DNA from 2 places in the Streptomyces sp. CRN 30 genome. Region 1 is predicted to be linked to the other one. Evidence: riboswitches for the same ligand, from Rfam matches in the RefSeq annotation. Region 1 holds a riboswitch; the other holds the start of a gene.
The links. A riboswitch is a leader RNA that binds a small molecule or an ion and turns the genes downstream of it on or off. The one in region 1 is predicted to bind cobalamin.
Positions count from the first base shown of each region.

Region 2: linked by a shared signal. The riboswitch ahead of UW392_RS40660 (ribonucleoside-diphosphate reductase subunit alpha) and the one ahead of UW392_RS25430 (ABC transporter substrate-binding protein) in region 1 are both predicted to bind cobalamin.

Region 1 covers NZ_JAVRHI010000238.1:846-7,681, reverse strand. Annotated here, with positions in the region: gene UW392_RS25450 (TIR domain-containing protein) at 1-1,945, shown strand, start outside; gene UW392_RS25445 (hypothetical protein) at 2,008-2,658, shown strand; gene UW392_RS25440 (CoA-binding protein) at 2,701-3,108, opposite strand; gene UW392_RS25435 (restriction endonuclease) at 3,403-4,050, shown strand; cobalamin riboswitch at 4,058-4,244, shown strand; gene UW392_RS25430 (ABC transporter substrate-binding protein) at 4,314-5,375, shown strand; gene UW392_RS25425 (FecCD family ABC transporter permease) at 5,453-6,496, shown strand; gene UW392_RS25420 (ABC transporter ATP-binding protein) at 6,493-6,836, shown strand, end outside.
Region 2 covers NZ_JAVRHI010000377.1:37,230-44,065, reverse strand. Annotated here, with positions in the region: gene UW392_RS40680 (cytochrome P450) at 1-297, shown strand, start outside; gene UW392_RS40675 (GlxA family transcriptional regulator) at 337-1,299, opposite strand; gene UW392_RS40665 (ribonucleotide-diphosphate reductase subunit beta) at 1,560-2,516, opposite strand; gene UW392_RS40660 (ribonucleoside-diphosphate reductase subunit alpha) at 2,573-4,963, opposite strand; cobalamin riboswitch at 5,096-5,249, opposite strand; gene UW392_RS40655 (GNAT family N-acetyltransferase) at 5,308-5,814, opposite strand; gene UW392_RS40650 (YbdD/YjiX family protein) at 5,898-6,098, opposite strand; gene UW392_RS40645 (carbon starvation CstA family protein) at 6,070-6,836, opposite strand, start outside.

The sequences.
Region 1 (6,836 bases):
AGCCCCCGGGTACCGGCGGGGCGTGGCTTTCAGCCGGCACCGCGATCTCCTCGCCGTGGCGTCCGACCGCGGACTGGAACTGCGTGACACCGCCGACGGGACGGTGCTGTCCCGCCTGCCCCTTCCCGCGAGCCATCGAGGCGCGGTCGCCTTCAGCGGGGACGACCGCCGGCTGGCCGTGGGGGGCAAGGACGGTGGCGTCCGGCTGTACGACGTGACATCGGCCCGACACCCCCTGGCGCTCGGTTCCGTCGCCTCCTCGACGGAAGCGATCACCGAACTGGCCTTCCATCCGCTCCGCCCTCTGCTGCTCTTCGATCTGAACGCCGACCACGTCGGCGTCGTCGACCTGAGCGAGCCAGGGGCTCCTCGGCTGACCGCCGAGGTACCGGGCGACACGTTCGCGGTGTCCCCCGACGGCCGCCTGCTGGCAGTCGGCGACGAGAACGCCGTGTCGGTCAGGGACCTGTCGCGGGCCGACGGACCTCCTCGACTGGCGCGGATTCCCCGGCCCGTGGGTTCCCTGGCGTTCAGCGCCGAAGGCAATCTGCTGGCCGGGGCCGGCGAGTACGGCACGGTCCTGCTGTGGGACATCGCGCAACCGGCCTCTCCACAGGGACGGCCCTCGCTGAACGGCCGTACATCGGAGTCGGGCGCGACGGTGGACGCACTGGCGTTCTCCCACGACGGGGTGACCCTGGCCGCGGGAGGGAGTGACGGCGCCCTTCGGCTGTGGGACCTGGACGACCCGTTCTACGCCGTGCAGGGCACCCGGATGACCGGGCATTCGGCGTCGGTGGACGAGGTCGCCTTCAGCCGTGACGACCGTACGCTGGCCTCGCTGAGCACGGACGGTGCGTCGCGCACCGTCGACGATTCCGACGTGCGGAACGGCAGCGTGCGTCTGTGGAACGTCGACGGAGCCGTACGCTCCACGGCCCGCACGGGTCTTCCGGTGACGCACTCGGCCGTCCCGTCCTTCAGTCCCGACGGCCGCACCATGGCCGCGGGATACCCGGTGAGGCTCTGGGACATCAGCCACCGGACACGGCCGCGGGCCGTCAGCACACTCGCGACCTTCAACCAGGGCGGCTCGGCCGCGTCCTTCAGCCCGGACGGCCGTACCCTGGCCGCCGGGAGCCCCGTGGCCACTTGGGACGTGACCGATCGGACGCGCCCGCGCTATCTGACACCACAGGTGGGTCTGAGGTACGGCACCGACACCATGACGTACGCGCCCACCGACTCCCTCCTTGCCGTGGGCGGCCGGCAGGGCGCGCTCGAACTCTGGGACGTCGGTCGCCGGACACATCCGGTCAGGGCCGCGACGCTGGACAGGACGGTGTCGCTGTCCCAGGGGGTCGCCTTCCGGAGCGACGGGAGGGTGCTGGCCACGGTGAACGAAACCGGTGCCGCGCAGCTCTGGAGCATCGGTCCGAAGGGGAGGCGTGAAGCTGCGGGAACGGCCGAGCCCGCGCGAGGGCACGTCGCGGCCCTGGCATTCAGCTCGGACGGCCGAACACTGATCACGGGCGACTCCGCCGGCGCGGTGATCACCTGGGACGTGCGGAACGTGACACGCCCCGAACGGCTCGCCTCGGCCGGACGGCACACGGGCCGTGTCGACGGGCTGGCAGCCGTGCCGGACGGCGGCGTGGCGGCGAGCGCCGGTACCGACGGCCGCGTACGCGTCTGGTCCCTGGCGGATCCCGCGCACCCCTACGAACTGGCTTCTCTCGACGCGGGTGGGGAGTACGACGTCGCCGGACTGGCGTTCAGCCCGGACGGACACACCCTGGCGGCTGCGACGGCACAGGAGGTCCAGCTGTGGGACGTCGGAATCATGGACATCCTGCAGCGGCTGTGTGCCGAATCACCCGCGGTGACACCGGCTCAGTGGCGGGAGTACCTGCCGGGGGAACCCTACGAGCCCCCGTGCGCCTGAACCGGGTGAGCAAGGGAGGGACGATGGACGCGCGAAGGACGTCGAGCGGGTGCGGTGCTGCCTTGCTGGGGCTGACCCTCCTCCTGTCGGCCTGCGGTACGCCCGATGTGGGCCCCCGGATCACGCGTACGCCGACCTCCGCCCCCGGCACCGGCGGTCCGCCGACCGCGACCGGCCCCACCTCCGCCACGCCCGGTGCCGTCGACCTGGGACCGGCCCCCGAGGATCTGCGCGAGGTGAACTGGCGGGACGTCCGGGTCCCCGGCACCTTCTGTGACATTCCCGGCCTGATCACTTTCCACGACGGCCGGGCGACGGCGACCTCCCGCACCTGGGGCCGGGTCGACCTCTCCCGCGAACCGGAACCGACCTACGGGGACATCGGCGGGGACCGCCGTCCCGAGGCCGCCCTCGGCGTGGAGTGCAACAACGGCGGAGGTACCGCCGCGGGGCAACTGGCGTTCGGCTCGGTGATCTACGCCAGTGACAAGGGCAGGCTCACAGTCCTGCGATCGATCACGCCGCAACAGCAACCGCCCGGGCAGCCCCCGACACTCCTCGCCGAGCTGCGGATGGAACGCGGCCGGATAGAAGTCGAGGAACGGTGGTACCGGCCCCGGGACGCCACATGTTGCCCCACAGGCACCGCGGTCACGGTGTGGGTCCTCGACGACGGTCGTCTGACCCCCCGGCCACCCCGCATCACCTCCTGATGAGACGCGCCGACGCCGGACCCATGACCGGCCGGGGCACCCTCAGCCCAGCCGAGGGATCTCGATCGCCGGGCAGCGGTCCATCACCATCTCCAGGCCGGCCGCGCGCGTGCGGTCGTACGCCTGCTCGTCGACGACACCGAGCTGGAACCACACCGCCTTCGCGCCCTTGGCCACGGCCTCGTCGGCGACCGGGCCGGCCAGGTCGCTGTTGACGAAGACGTCCACGACGTCGACGTCGAAGGGGATGGCCTCGAGGGACGGGTACCCCTGTTCCCCGTGGACCGTCTCGGCCTTGGGGTGCACGGGGACGACGCGCTTGCCGTAGCGCTGCAGGACGGCCGCGACCCCGTACGCGGCGCGCTGCCGGTTGGCGGAGAGGCCGACGACGGCCCAGGTGTCACCGCTCTCGGTGAGGATCTTGCGGACGGTCTCTGCGTCGCCGTACATGCTGCGCCTCCGTCGGGTCCGGCCGTCGATCGGCCACTTGGTCCGTCAGAACGCGCGGCCGGCGCGGGCGATTCCCGCCGGCGGGGGCCGTTTCGGCCGCCCATCGGGCACTGGCCGGTTCGTGGCCCTACCGGTGGGCGTCGGCACGGGCGAGACTGCTCCCCTGGTACGCGGGGGAGGGCAGGAGCGGTGGCGCGAAGACGACGTCCGTCCGCTGCGCGCGGGCGCCGCGCCCGGCGGCGCCGGCTCACGACGGCCGCGGGCGCCGCGACCGGTGGCGTCGTCCTGACGGCCGTGTCCTGGCAGACGGTCTGGCCGTACCTCGTCGGCGGGCTGGTCCTCGGGGGAGCCGCCCTCGGCGGGTGGTGGCTGTGGCGTACGGACCGGCTGGTCAGGGGGCGTGACCGGCGGTGGCGCGAGGAGGACGCCGTCCGGGCCGGCCGCCGGACCCTCGCCGAGGTGGACAGGATGTCGGGCGGGGAGTTCGAGGACTTCGTCGCGGGCCTGTGCCGGCGGGACGGGTGCACCGAGGTGCGGCGGGTGGGCGGCTCGCACGACGACGGGGCGGATGTGCGGGGGCGGCTGCCGGACGGCCGGAGCATGGTGGTCCAGTGCAAGCGCCACGCACCGGGGAACGCGATCCCGAGCCGTGAGGTCCGCGACCTCATCGGGGCCCGGGTCCACTTCGGAGCCGATGTCGCGGTCTTCGTCACGACCGCGTACTTCACCGGGCCCGCCGAGCGGACCGCGGTGCGAAACGGCGTCGTAGCGATCCACCGCGACTTCCTCGGACTGTGGCACAACGGTGCCTCGCTCCTGTCGTTCGGCGAGGTCAACGGGGCGGGGCAGGGGGACCGCGCGCATCGTGCGCGGTGGCGGGCGACCTATGGCGGCCGGAAGCGGCCGCGGGGCGGTAATCGGGGCACCCGGCGGCCGTCGTGACCCACCGTGATAGCTTTCCCGAGCCAGTCGAACCCACGTGCGTGGGTCAGGGAATCCGGTGCGAATCCGGAACTGACGCGCAGCGGTGAGGGGGACGGGCGGGGCATCGGCCACTGGACCCGAACCGGGTCCGGGAAGGCGCCGCGTCCGGACGATCCCGAGTCCGAAGACCTGCTGGCGGCCTCCGCGGTCGTACGACGGCGGGGGAGCACCGTACGACCGGGCTCCGCGTTCGAGCCCTCGACGATCAAGGATCTGCTCCCGTGCCGTTCGCACGTCCCGTACGCCCAGTACGTCCTGTACGCCCGCTACGCCCTGTACGTTCCGCCGTCCTGCTCGCCCTCGGGGCGCTCGTCCTGAGCGCCTGCGGGTCGGGAGGGGCCGCCGACCGGGCCGGCACCGCCGCCGCGGTCTCCCTCACCAACTGCGGGCACACCGTCCGCGTCGACGCGACCCCCGAGCGGGCCGTCTCCCTCAACCAGGGCACCACTGAGATCATGCTCTCCCTCGGGCTCGCCGACCGCATGGTGGGCACGGCGACCTGGACCGACCCGGTGCTGGAGGGGCTGGAGGCCGAGAACGCGAAGGTGGCGCGGCTCGCCGACAACTCCCCCTCGTTCGAACGCGTCCTCGACGAGGACCCCGACTTCGTCGCCGCCTCCTTCGTCTCCACGCTCGGCAAGGGCGGGGTGGCCACCCGCGAGCAGTTCGAGAAGCTCGGAGTGCCCACCTACGTCGCCCCGTCCGACTGCTCCGGCAAGGAGAACCACGGGAACGGCGACGGCGAGCGGGAGGCGGCGCTCAGCATGGACGCCGTGTACGGCGAGGTGCGCGACCTCGCGAAGGTGTTCGGGGAGGAGCAGCGTGGCGAGGAGCTCGTCGCCTCCCTCGAGGAGCGCATGGAGCGGGCCACGCAGGGGGTCGACGCCTCCGACGTCACCCTCATGTACTGGTTCGCGAACTCCGAGTCGCCCTACATGGCGGGCTGCTGCGGTGCGCCCGGCATCATGACCCGCGCCCTCGGCGCCGAGAACCTCTTCGACGACACCCACGAGGAATGGCCCCAGATCAACTGGGAGACCGTCGCCGACCGCGACCCCGACGTGCTCGTCATCGGCGACCTCACCCGGAAGTCGCAGACCGCCGAGACCGCCGAGAAGAAGATCGAGTTCCTTGAGTCCAACGCGGTCACGAAGAACATGACGGCTGTGAAGAAGAAGCGGTACGTGCTGCTCAGCGGGCAGGCCCTGAACCCGACCATCCGTACCGTCGAGGGCGTGGAGCGGATCGCCACCGCGCTGCGCGGGTACGGGCTGGCCGGGTGACCGTGCCCACCACCGTCGGCAGCGCGTCCGGCCCGTCCAGCCGGTGCGGCCCGTCCGATGCGCCCGCCCCGCCGGAGGTGACCGAGGCTCCTCCGGCGCGCGGCGCCCGCGCCCTGCGCCGTGTCCTGCTCGTGCTGGCCGGCGTCGCCCTGCTGTGCGGTTCGGTGGCCGTCGCGATCACCATCGGGCCGGCCGACATCCGCGTGGGTGACGTGTGGTCCGTCGTCGCGGACCGTCTCGGATGGGGCACCGCGGACGTGAGTCCCATCCGCAACGGCATCGTGTGGGAGCTGCGGTTGCCGCGCACCCTGCTGGCCGCCGTCTGCGGGGCCGGGCTCACCGTCTGCGGGGCGGTGATGCAGTCGCTGCTGCGCAATCCGCTCGCCGACCCGTTCGTGCTGGGCGTCTCCTCCGGCGCGTCCACGGGCGCCGTCGTCGTGGTCGTGCTGGGCATCGGCGGCGGGGCCCTCTCGCTGTCGGCGGGCGCCTTCCTCGGCGCGCTGCTGTCGTTCTCGCTCGTCCTGCTGCTCAGCCACACCCTCGGCGGCAGCACCGACCGCGTGGTGCTGTCGGGTGTGGCCGCGATGCAGCTGTTCTCCGCGCTGACCTCCTTCGTCGTCATGACCTCGGGCGACGCCGAGACCACGCGCGGGGTGCTGTTCTGGCTGCTCGGCTCGCTCGGCGGGGCGGGCTGGACGGACGTGTGGATCTGCCTGGCCGTGCTCGCGGTCGCGCTGGTGGTCTGCCTCGGTCACGCCCGTACGCTCGACGCCTTCGCCTTCGGGCAGGAGGCGGCCGCCGCGCTGGGCGTGTCCGTCGCCCGCACCCGGCTGGTCCTGCTGTGCGTGACGGCTCTGCTGACGGCCGTGCTGGTGGCCTCCGCCGGTGCCATCGGCTTCGTCGGCCTGGTGCTGCCGCACGCCGCCCGCGCGCTGGTCGGCCCGGGCCACGCCCGGCTGCTGCCGGTCTCCGCACTGGCCGGGGCGGTGTTCCTGGTGTGGGTGGACACACTGGCCCGGACGGTGCTCGATCCGCAGGAGGTGCCGGTGGGGGTGGTGACCTCGCTGATCGGGGTGCCGGCGTTCGTGCTGGTGCTGTACCGGACGAGGAGGGTGGGATGACCTCGGACGCACGGACGGCCCCGGGGGTGGCCGCGCCCACGGGCGCCGGCGGTCCGGCCGGCGGGCTGCACGCCGAGCGCGTCTCCCGCTCCGCCGACGGCCGCCTCGTCCTGGACGGCGTCAGTCTGGCCCCGGCACCCGGCTCCACCGTCGGCCTCCTCGGCCCCAACGGCTCCGGCAAGTCCACGTTCCTGCGGATCCTCGCCGGTGTGCTCGCCCCCGCCTCCGGTGTCGTGACGCTCGACGGCGACCCGATCACGGGGCTGAGCCGCCGCGACATCGCCCGCCGGGTGGCCGTCGTCGAGCAGCAGTCCGACACCCAGGTGGAGCTGACCGTCCG
Region 2 (6,836 bases), on a different contig from region 1:
TACAGCCCGTACGCGATCCAGCGCGACCCGCGGTCGTACGAGCGGCACCTGGAGTTCGACCCCGACCGCTGGCTCCCGGAACGGGTCAGGGCCGTGCCCAAGTACGCGATGAGGCCGTTCGGCGTGGGCAACCGGAAGTGCCCGGGTGACCACTTCTCCATGGCGCTGCTCACCCTGGTCACGGCGGCCGTGGCGCGGCGCTGGCGGCTGGAGCAGGCGCCCGGCTCGAACGCCACGCCCCGGGTGGGCATCACGCTCCGCCCGCGGCGGCTGCTGGTGCGGGCGGTCCCCAGGTGACGCCGGTGAGGTGACGGCGCCCGGTGCCGGCGCGCGCGTTCAGGCGGCCTCGGGGCCCCTGAACGTGCGCCGGTACATGTACGGGGTGGTCCCCAGCGTCCGTACGAAGTGGTGGCGCAGCACGGCCGCCGTACCGAAGCCGGTGCGGCCCGCGATCGCGTCCATCGTCTCGTCCGTGGCCTCCAGCAGGCGCTGGGCGGCCAGCACGCGCTGGCGCAGGATCCAGCGGTAGGGCGTGGTGCCCGTCTCCTGCTGGAAGCGGCGGGCGAAGGTGCGCGGGGACATGTGGGCGCGGTCGGCGAGCTGTTCGACGGTCACCTCCGCATCGAGGTGTTCCTCCATCCACACCAGCACCTCGCCGACCGTGTCGCACCGCGAGCGGGGCAGCGGCCGTTCGACGTACTGGGCCTGGCCGCCGTCCCGGTGCGGGGGCACCACCATGCGGCGGGCGATGGCGTTGGCGACCTCGGTGCCCTGCTCCTTGCGGACGATGTGCAGACAGGCGTCGATGCCGGCGGCGGTGCCGGCCGAGGTGATGACCGGGTCCTCGTCCACGTACAGCACGTCCGCCTCGACGGCCGCGCGCGGGTACTGCAGGGCCAGCTCGTCGGCGTGCCGCCAGTGCGTGGCGCACCGCCGGCCGTCCAGCAGTCCGGCCGCGCCCAGCAGGAAGACCCCGGAGCAGACGCTCAGCACCCGCGCGCCCCGGTCCACGGCCCGGCGCAGCGCGTTGAGCAGCGCGGGCGGGAAGTCCCGCCCCAGGTAACTCTCACCGGCCGGCACGGCGATCAGGTCCGCCTCGTCGAGCCGCTCCAGGCCGTACGGCGTGGAGATGGTGAACCCGGCGTGCGTGGTGAGCGTGGGGCCCTCCGCGGAGACCACCGCGAAGTCGTACACGGGCAGCCCCTCGTCGCTCCGGTCGATCCCGAACACCTCGCAGACCACGCCCAGTTCGAAGGGGTGCACTCCGTCGAGCAGTACGACGGCCACGTTCCGCAGCATGCCGCCAGTGTCGCGCAGGGCTGGCAGTAAATCGAGGGGGTGTGGCAGTTCTGCCACTGACGGTAAGGAGCGTCCGGCGCGAGAGTGGTGTCCATGGATACGGCACACACGCAAGCACTCGTCGGAATGCTGGCCGTCCTCGGTCTCCTGGCCCTGCTCGTCCTCCCCGCGCTGACCGGCATCGTGCGCGAGCTGCGCATCGACCGTCAGCTGAGGGAGGCCGAGCAGGGACGGCGGAGGGACGACCGGCAGAGGGAGAGTCAGAAGTCCTCGTCGAAGCCGACCGAACCCTCCACCGCCACCTGGTACGCGGAGGGGCGCCGCTCGAAGAAGTTGGTCAGCTCCTGCACGCCCTGAAGCTCCATGAAGGAGAAGGGGTTCTCCGAGCCGTACACGGGCGCGAAGCCGAGGCGGGTCAGCCGCTGGTCGGCGACGCACTCCAGGTACTGGCGCATCGACTCGGTGTTCATCCCCGGGAGGCCGTCACCGCACAGGTCGCGCGCGAACTGCAGCTCGGCCTCGACGGCCTCCCGCAGCATGTCCGTCACCTGCCGGCGCAGCTCGTCGTCGAAGAGGTCCGGCTCCTCCTTGCGGACGGTGTCCACCACGTCGAACGCGAAGGACATGTGCATCGTCTCGTCGCGGAACACCCAGTTGGTGCCGGTGGCCAGACCGTGCAGCAGGCCCCGGCTGCGCAGCCAGTAGACGTAGGCGAAGGCGCCGTAGAAGAACAGGCCCTCGATGCAGGCGGCGAAGCAGATCAGGTTGAGCAGGAAGCGGCGCCGGTCGGCCTTCGACTCCAGCCGGTCGATCTCCTCCACCGAGTCGATCCACTTGAAGCAGAACTCGGCCTTCTCGCGGATGGAGGGGATGTTCTCCACGGCCGCGAAGGCCGCCGCGCGGTCCTCCGGATCAGGCAGGTAGGTGTCCAGGAGCGTCAGGTAGAACTGGACGTGCACGGCCTCCTCGAACAGCTGCCGCGACAGGTACAGGCGCGCCTCGGGGGAGTTGATGTGCTTGTAGAGGGTGAGCACCAGGTTGTTCGCCACGATCGAGTCACCGGTCGCGAAGAAGGCGACCAGCCGGCCGATGAGGTGCTGCTCCGCCGGGCTGAGCCTGGCGAGGTCGGCGACGTCGGAGTGGAGGTCGACCTCCTCCACGGTCCAGGTGTTCTTGATGGCGTCCCGGTAGCGCTCGTAGAAGTCGGGGTAGCGCATGGGGCGGAGGGTGAGCTCGAAACCGGGGTCGAGCAGGTTGGTGTTACGGGTGGTCGTCACTGGCAGGCCTCGCAGGTCTCGGGGTTCTCGAGGGAGCAGGCGACGGCTTCGGGGTCGGCCCCGGCCGTCTGTTGTGCGGGGACGGTGGCCTGCGCCCGTGCGGCGCGGGCGATGCGGGTCGCCGGGCGCGAACGCAGGTAGTACGTCGTCTTCAGGCCCGACTTCCAGGCGTACGCGTACATCGAGGAGAGCTTGCCGATGGTCGGCGTCTCCATGAAGAGGTTGAGCGACTGCGACTGGTCCAGGAACGGGGTCCGGGCGGCCGCCATGTCGATCAGGCCGCGCTGCGGGATCTCCCACGCGGTGCGGTAGAGGGCCCGTACGTCGGCGGGGATCCAGGAGCAGTCCTGCACCGAGCCGCTCGCCTCGCGCAGCGCCTCCCGGGTGCGGGCGTCCCACACGCCGAGCCGCTTCAGGTCCTCCACCAGGTACGAGTTGACCTGGAGGAACTCGCCCGACAGCGTCTCGCGCTTGAAGAGGTTGGAGACCTGCGGCTCGATGCACTCGTACACACCGGCGATCGAGGCGATGGTGGCCGTCGGCGCGATCGCCAGGAGCAGGGAGTTGCGCAGCCCGGTCGCGGCGACGCGCTCGCGCAGGGCCGCCCAGCGCTCCGGCCAGGCGAGGTCCACGTCGTAGTGGTCGGGGTGCAGCACGCCCCGGGCCGTACGGGTCTGCTCCCAGGCGGGCAGCGGACCGTGCCGCTCCGCGAGGCCGGCGGAGACCTCGTACGCGGCGAGCATGATCCGCTCGGCGATGCGGGTCGACAGTGCCCGGGCCTCGGGGGAGTCGAACGGCAGCCGGAGCCGGAAGAACACGTCCTGGAGACCCATCACCCCCAGGCCGACCGGCCGCCAGCGGGCGTTCGAACGGGCCGCCTGTTCGGTGGGGTAGTAGTTGACGTCCACGACACGGTCGAGGAAGGTCACGGCCGTGCGGACCGTGGCGTCCAGCCGCTCCCAGTCCAGCTCGCCCGCCCCACCCGCCTCCGGGTCGACGAAGGCGCCGAGGTTGACCGACCCGAGGTTGCAGACCGCGGTCTCCCCGTCGTCCGTCACCTCCAGGATCTCGGTGCACAGGTTCGAGGAGTGGACGACGTGGCCCGGCTCGGCCGTCTGGTTGGCGGTGCGGTTCGCGGTGTCCTTGAAGGTCATCCAGCCGTTGCCGGTCTGGGCGAGGGTGCGCATCATGCGGCCGTACAGCTCACGGGCGGGAAGGGTCCTCCGTGCCAGACCCTTCGCCTCCGCCGCCCGGTAGGCCGCGTCGAACTCCGCGCCCCACAGGTCCACCAGCTCGGGCACGTCGGACGGGGAGAACAGCGACCAGGGCGCGTCGGCGTCCACCCGGCGCATGAACTCGTCCGGGATCCAGTGCGCGAGGTTCAGGTTGTGGGTGCGCCGCGCGTCCTCACCGGTGTTGTCCCGCAGCTCCAGGAACTCCTCGATGTCGGCGTGCCAGGTCTCCAGGTACACCGCGGCCGCGCCCTTGCGCCGCCCGCCCTGGTTCACCGCGGCGACCGAGGCGTCCAGCGTCTTCAGGAACGGGACGATGCCGTTGGAGTGCCCGTTCGTGCCCCGGATCAGCGCGCCCCGGGAGCGCACGCGGGAGTACGCGAGCCCGATGCCGCCCGCGTGCTTCGAGAGGCGCGCCACCTGGAGGTAGCGCTCGTAGAGGGAGTCCAGCTCGTCCTTGGGGGAGTCGAGGAGGTAGCAGGACGACATCTGGGGGTGCCGGGTGCCCGAGTTGAAGAGGGTGGGGGAGGAGGGGAGGTACTCCAGGCGGCTCATCAGGCCGTACAGGGCGGCCACGTCGTCGACGGCCTCGACGGTCTCGTCCTCGGCGAGACCGGCGGCGACGCGCAGCAGGAAGTGCTGCGGGGTCTCGATCACCTGCCGGGTGAGCGGGTGGCGGAGCAGGTAGCGGCTGTGCAGCGTGCGCAGGCCGAAGTAGCCGAAGCGCCGGTCGGCGCCCTCGGCGACGGCGGTGTCGACCAGCGCGTCGAGACGGGCCGCGTGCCGGCTCACGAACGCGGCGGTGCGGTCCGCGACCAGGCCCTCGCGATGACCGGTGGCGACCGACCGGGAGAAGGAGCGCACACCCTGGGAGGCGGCCTCGGCGGCGATGCCGATCGTCAGCAGGCGGGCGGCCAGCCGTGAGTACGCGGGGTCCTCGGAGATGAGCCCCGCCGCCGCCTCCGTGGCCAGCTCCCGCAGCTCCGCCTCGTCCGCGTGCGCGGACCGGCCGCGCAGCGCGGCGGCGGCGACCCGGCCGGGGTCGGTGTCCGGGAGGTCGGCGGTGAGCTCGGTCAGGGTGCGCAGCAGCGCGGTACCGGGAGCGTCGGCTTCCGGTGCGGTGACGGAGGCCGGGTCGGGTGGCGCGACGGTCACGTGGGGCTCTCTCTCGCTCGGCTGGGGGCCTGGCGGAGCGAGCGGAGGCACACGGGCACGTGCGGGGAGGCAGTGCGCGGCGCGTCCACCGGCCCAATCCGCGAGGCCCGGACGTCATCGCGCCCGGGCCGGACGGCCGGGCGCGCCGTCGGCAGGTACTCGGACTGGACGAGCGCGCGCTCGGTGGGACGAACACGCACAAGTACACCGTTGCGGGACAGTTCCGGATTCGCACCGGATTCCCCTGCGTCGACAGCGAGCACGAGCATACATGTGGTGCCCGGCTGAGCAAGCGGCCCCATATGTTGTGTCGCGGGCCGTCGCGAGGAGTTTTGCGGAGAGTGTCAGAGGGTGAGCTGATAGGTGATCAGCATGATGTCGTCGACGTCCGGGAGCGGGTTCCAGTCGCGCTCCGGGGTGCGGGTGAAGCCGATGCGCTCGTAGAGGCGGTGGGCGGCGCGCATGGTCCGCTGGGTGGACAGCACCACGCGGACGCAGCCGGGCGTGGCCCGCGCGCGGTCGACGCACCGGCGGACGAGCGCCTCGCCGGCGCCCCGGCCGCGTGCCTCGGCGGCCACCGCGAGCATGCGTATCTCGGCCTCGCCGGACCGGGCGATGTCGGCCAGGGGGCCGCCGGTCGGCACGAAGGTCACCCCGCCGAGCACCCGGCCGTCCCCGACGGCGACGGACACCTCGGCCGCGGCGGCCCGCCCCGCCACGTCGCGCAGTACACCGAGGTAGGCGTCGTCCTTGCCGAAGTCGAGGAGCCCGTCCCGGAGGTACGCCCACGCGGTGATCCCGCCGAGGGTGCCGTACTCCTCCGGCACGGCCGGCCTGATGGTGATGTCCATGGCCGCAGTGTGCCGCAGGGGTACGACATCGGCCCGCGGTTTCCGGGGCCGCTCGTCAGCAACCGCCCGTCAGCAACCGCCCGTCAGCAGCAGCGGAACCCCTGGCGCGGGTCCGTGTCCTGCCGGTCGGTCCGCGCGCGTTCGAACTCCCGGCGGGACGGCACGGTCGCGTCCGGATCGTGGGTGCGCACATGGGCCACGTAGCGGTCGTACGCCGACTCGCCGGTCAGCTCCCGCACGTACCAGCGCACTCCCTCAGCCGCCCTGACCAGCACCGACCGCATTCCGCTCCGCCTCCATCCGTTCCTTCTCCTCGCGGGTGGCGAGCAGCCCCGCCGGGGCGTCCAGTTCCGACTTCACGTACGGGGCCTCGCTCAGCGTGGACAGGGCCGGCCGGCGCACATGGCGTACGCACACGCGGGTCGCGTCGGCCATCACGACGACGATCAGCAGCGCCAGGACGGCCGTCAGGACGCCGTCCACCGTGGAGTTGGTGACGACGGTCTGCATGTCGTCCATGGTCTTCGCGGGTGCGATCACCTCGCCCCGGTCGATGGCGTCCTGATAGACCTGCCGCTGTTTGAAGAAGCCCACGCGCGGGTCGCTGGAGAACACCTTCTGCCAGCTGGCGGTGAGCGTCACCGTCGCGTCCCAGGCGAGCGGAACACCCGTGATCCAGGCCCACTTCAGGCGCCCGGACTTCACCAGCAGTGTGGTGCACACGGTCAGCGCGACCGCCGCGAGGAGCTGGTTGGAGATGCCGAAGACCGGGAAGAGCTGGTTGATCCCGCCGAGCGGCTCATGGACGCCCACCCACAGGAAGTAGCCCCAGAGCGCGCAGACGATGCCGCTGGTGATGATGAGCCCCGGCTTCCAGCTGATGTTGCGGAACGGCTTGTAGACGTTGCCGAGGGTGTCCTGGAGCATGAAGCGGCCCACGCGGGTGCCCGCGTCGAGCGCGGTGAGGATGAACAGTGCCTCGAACATGATCGCGAAGTGGTACCAGAAGGAGCGCATCCCGT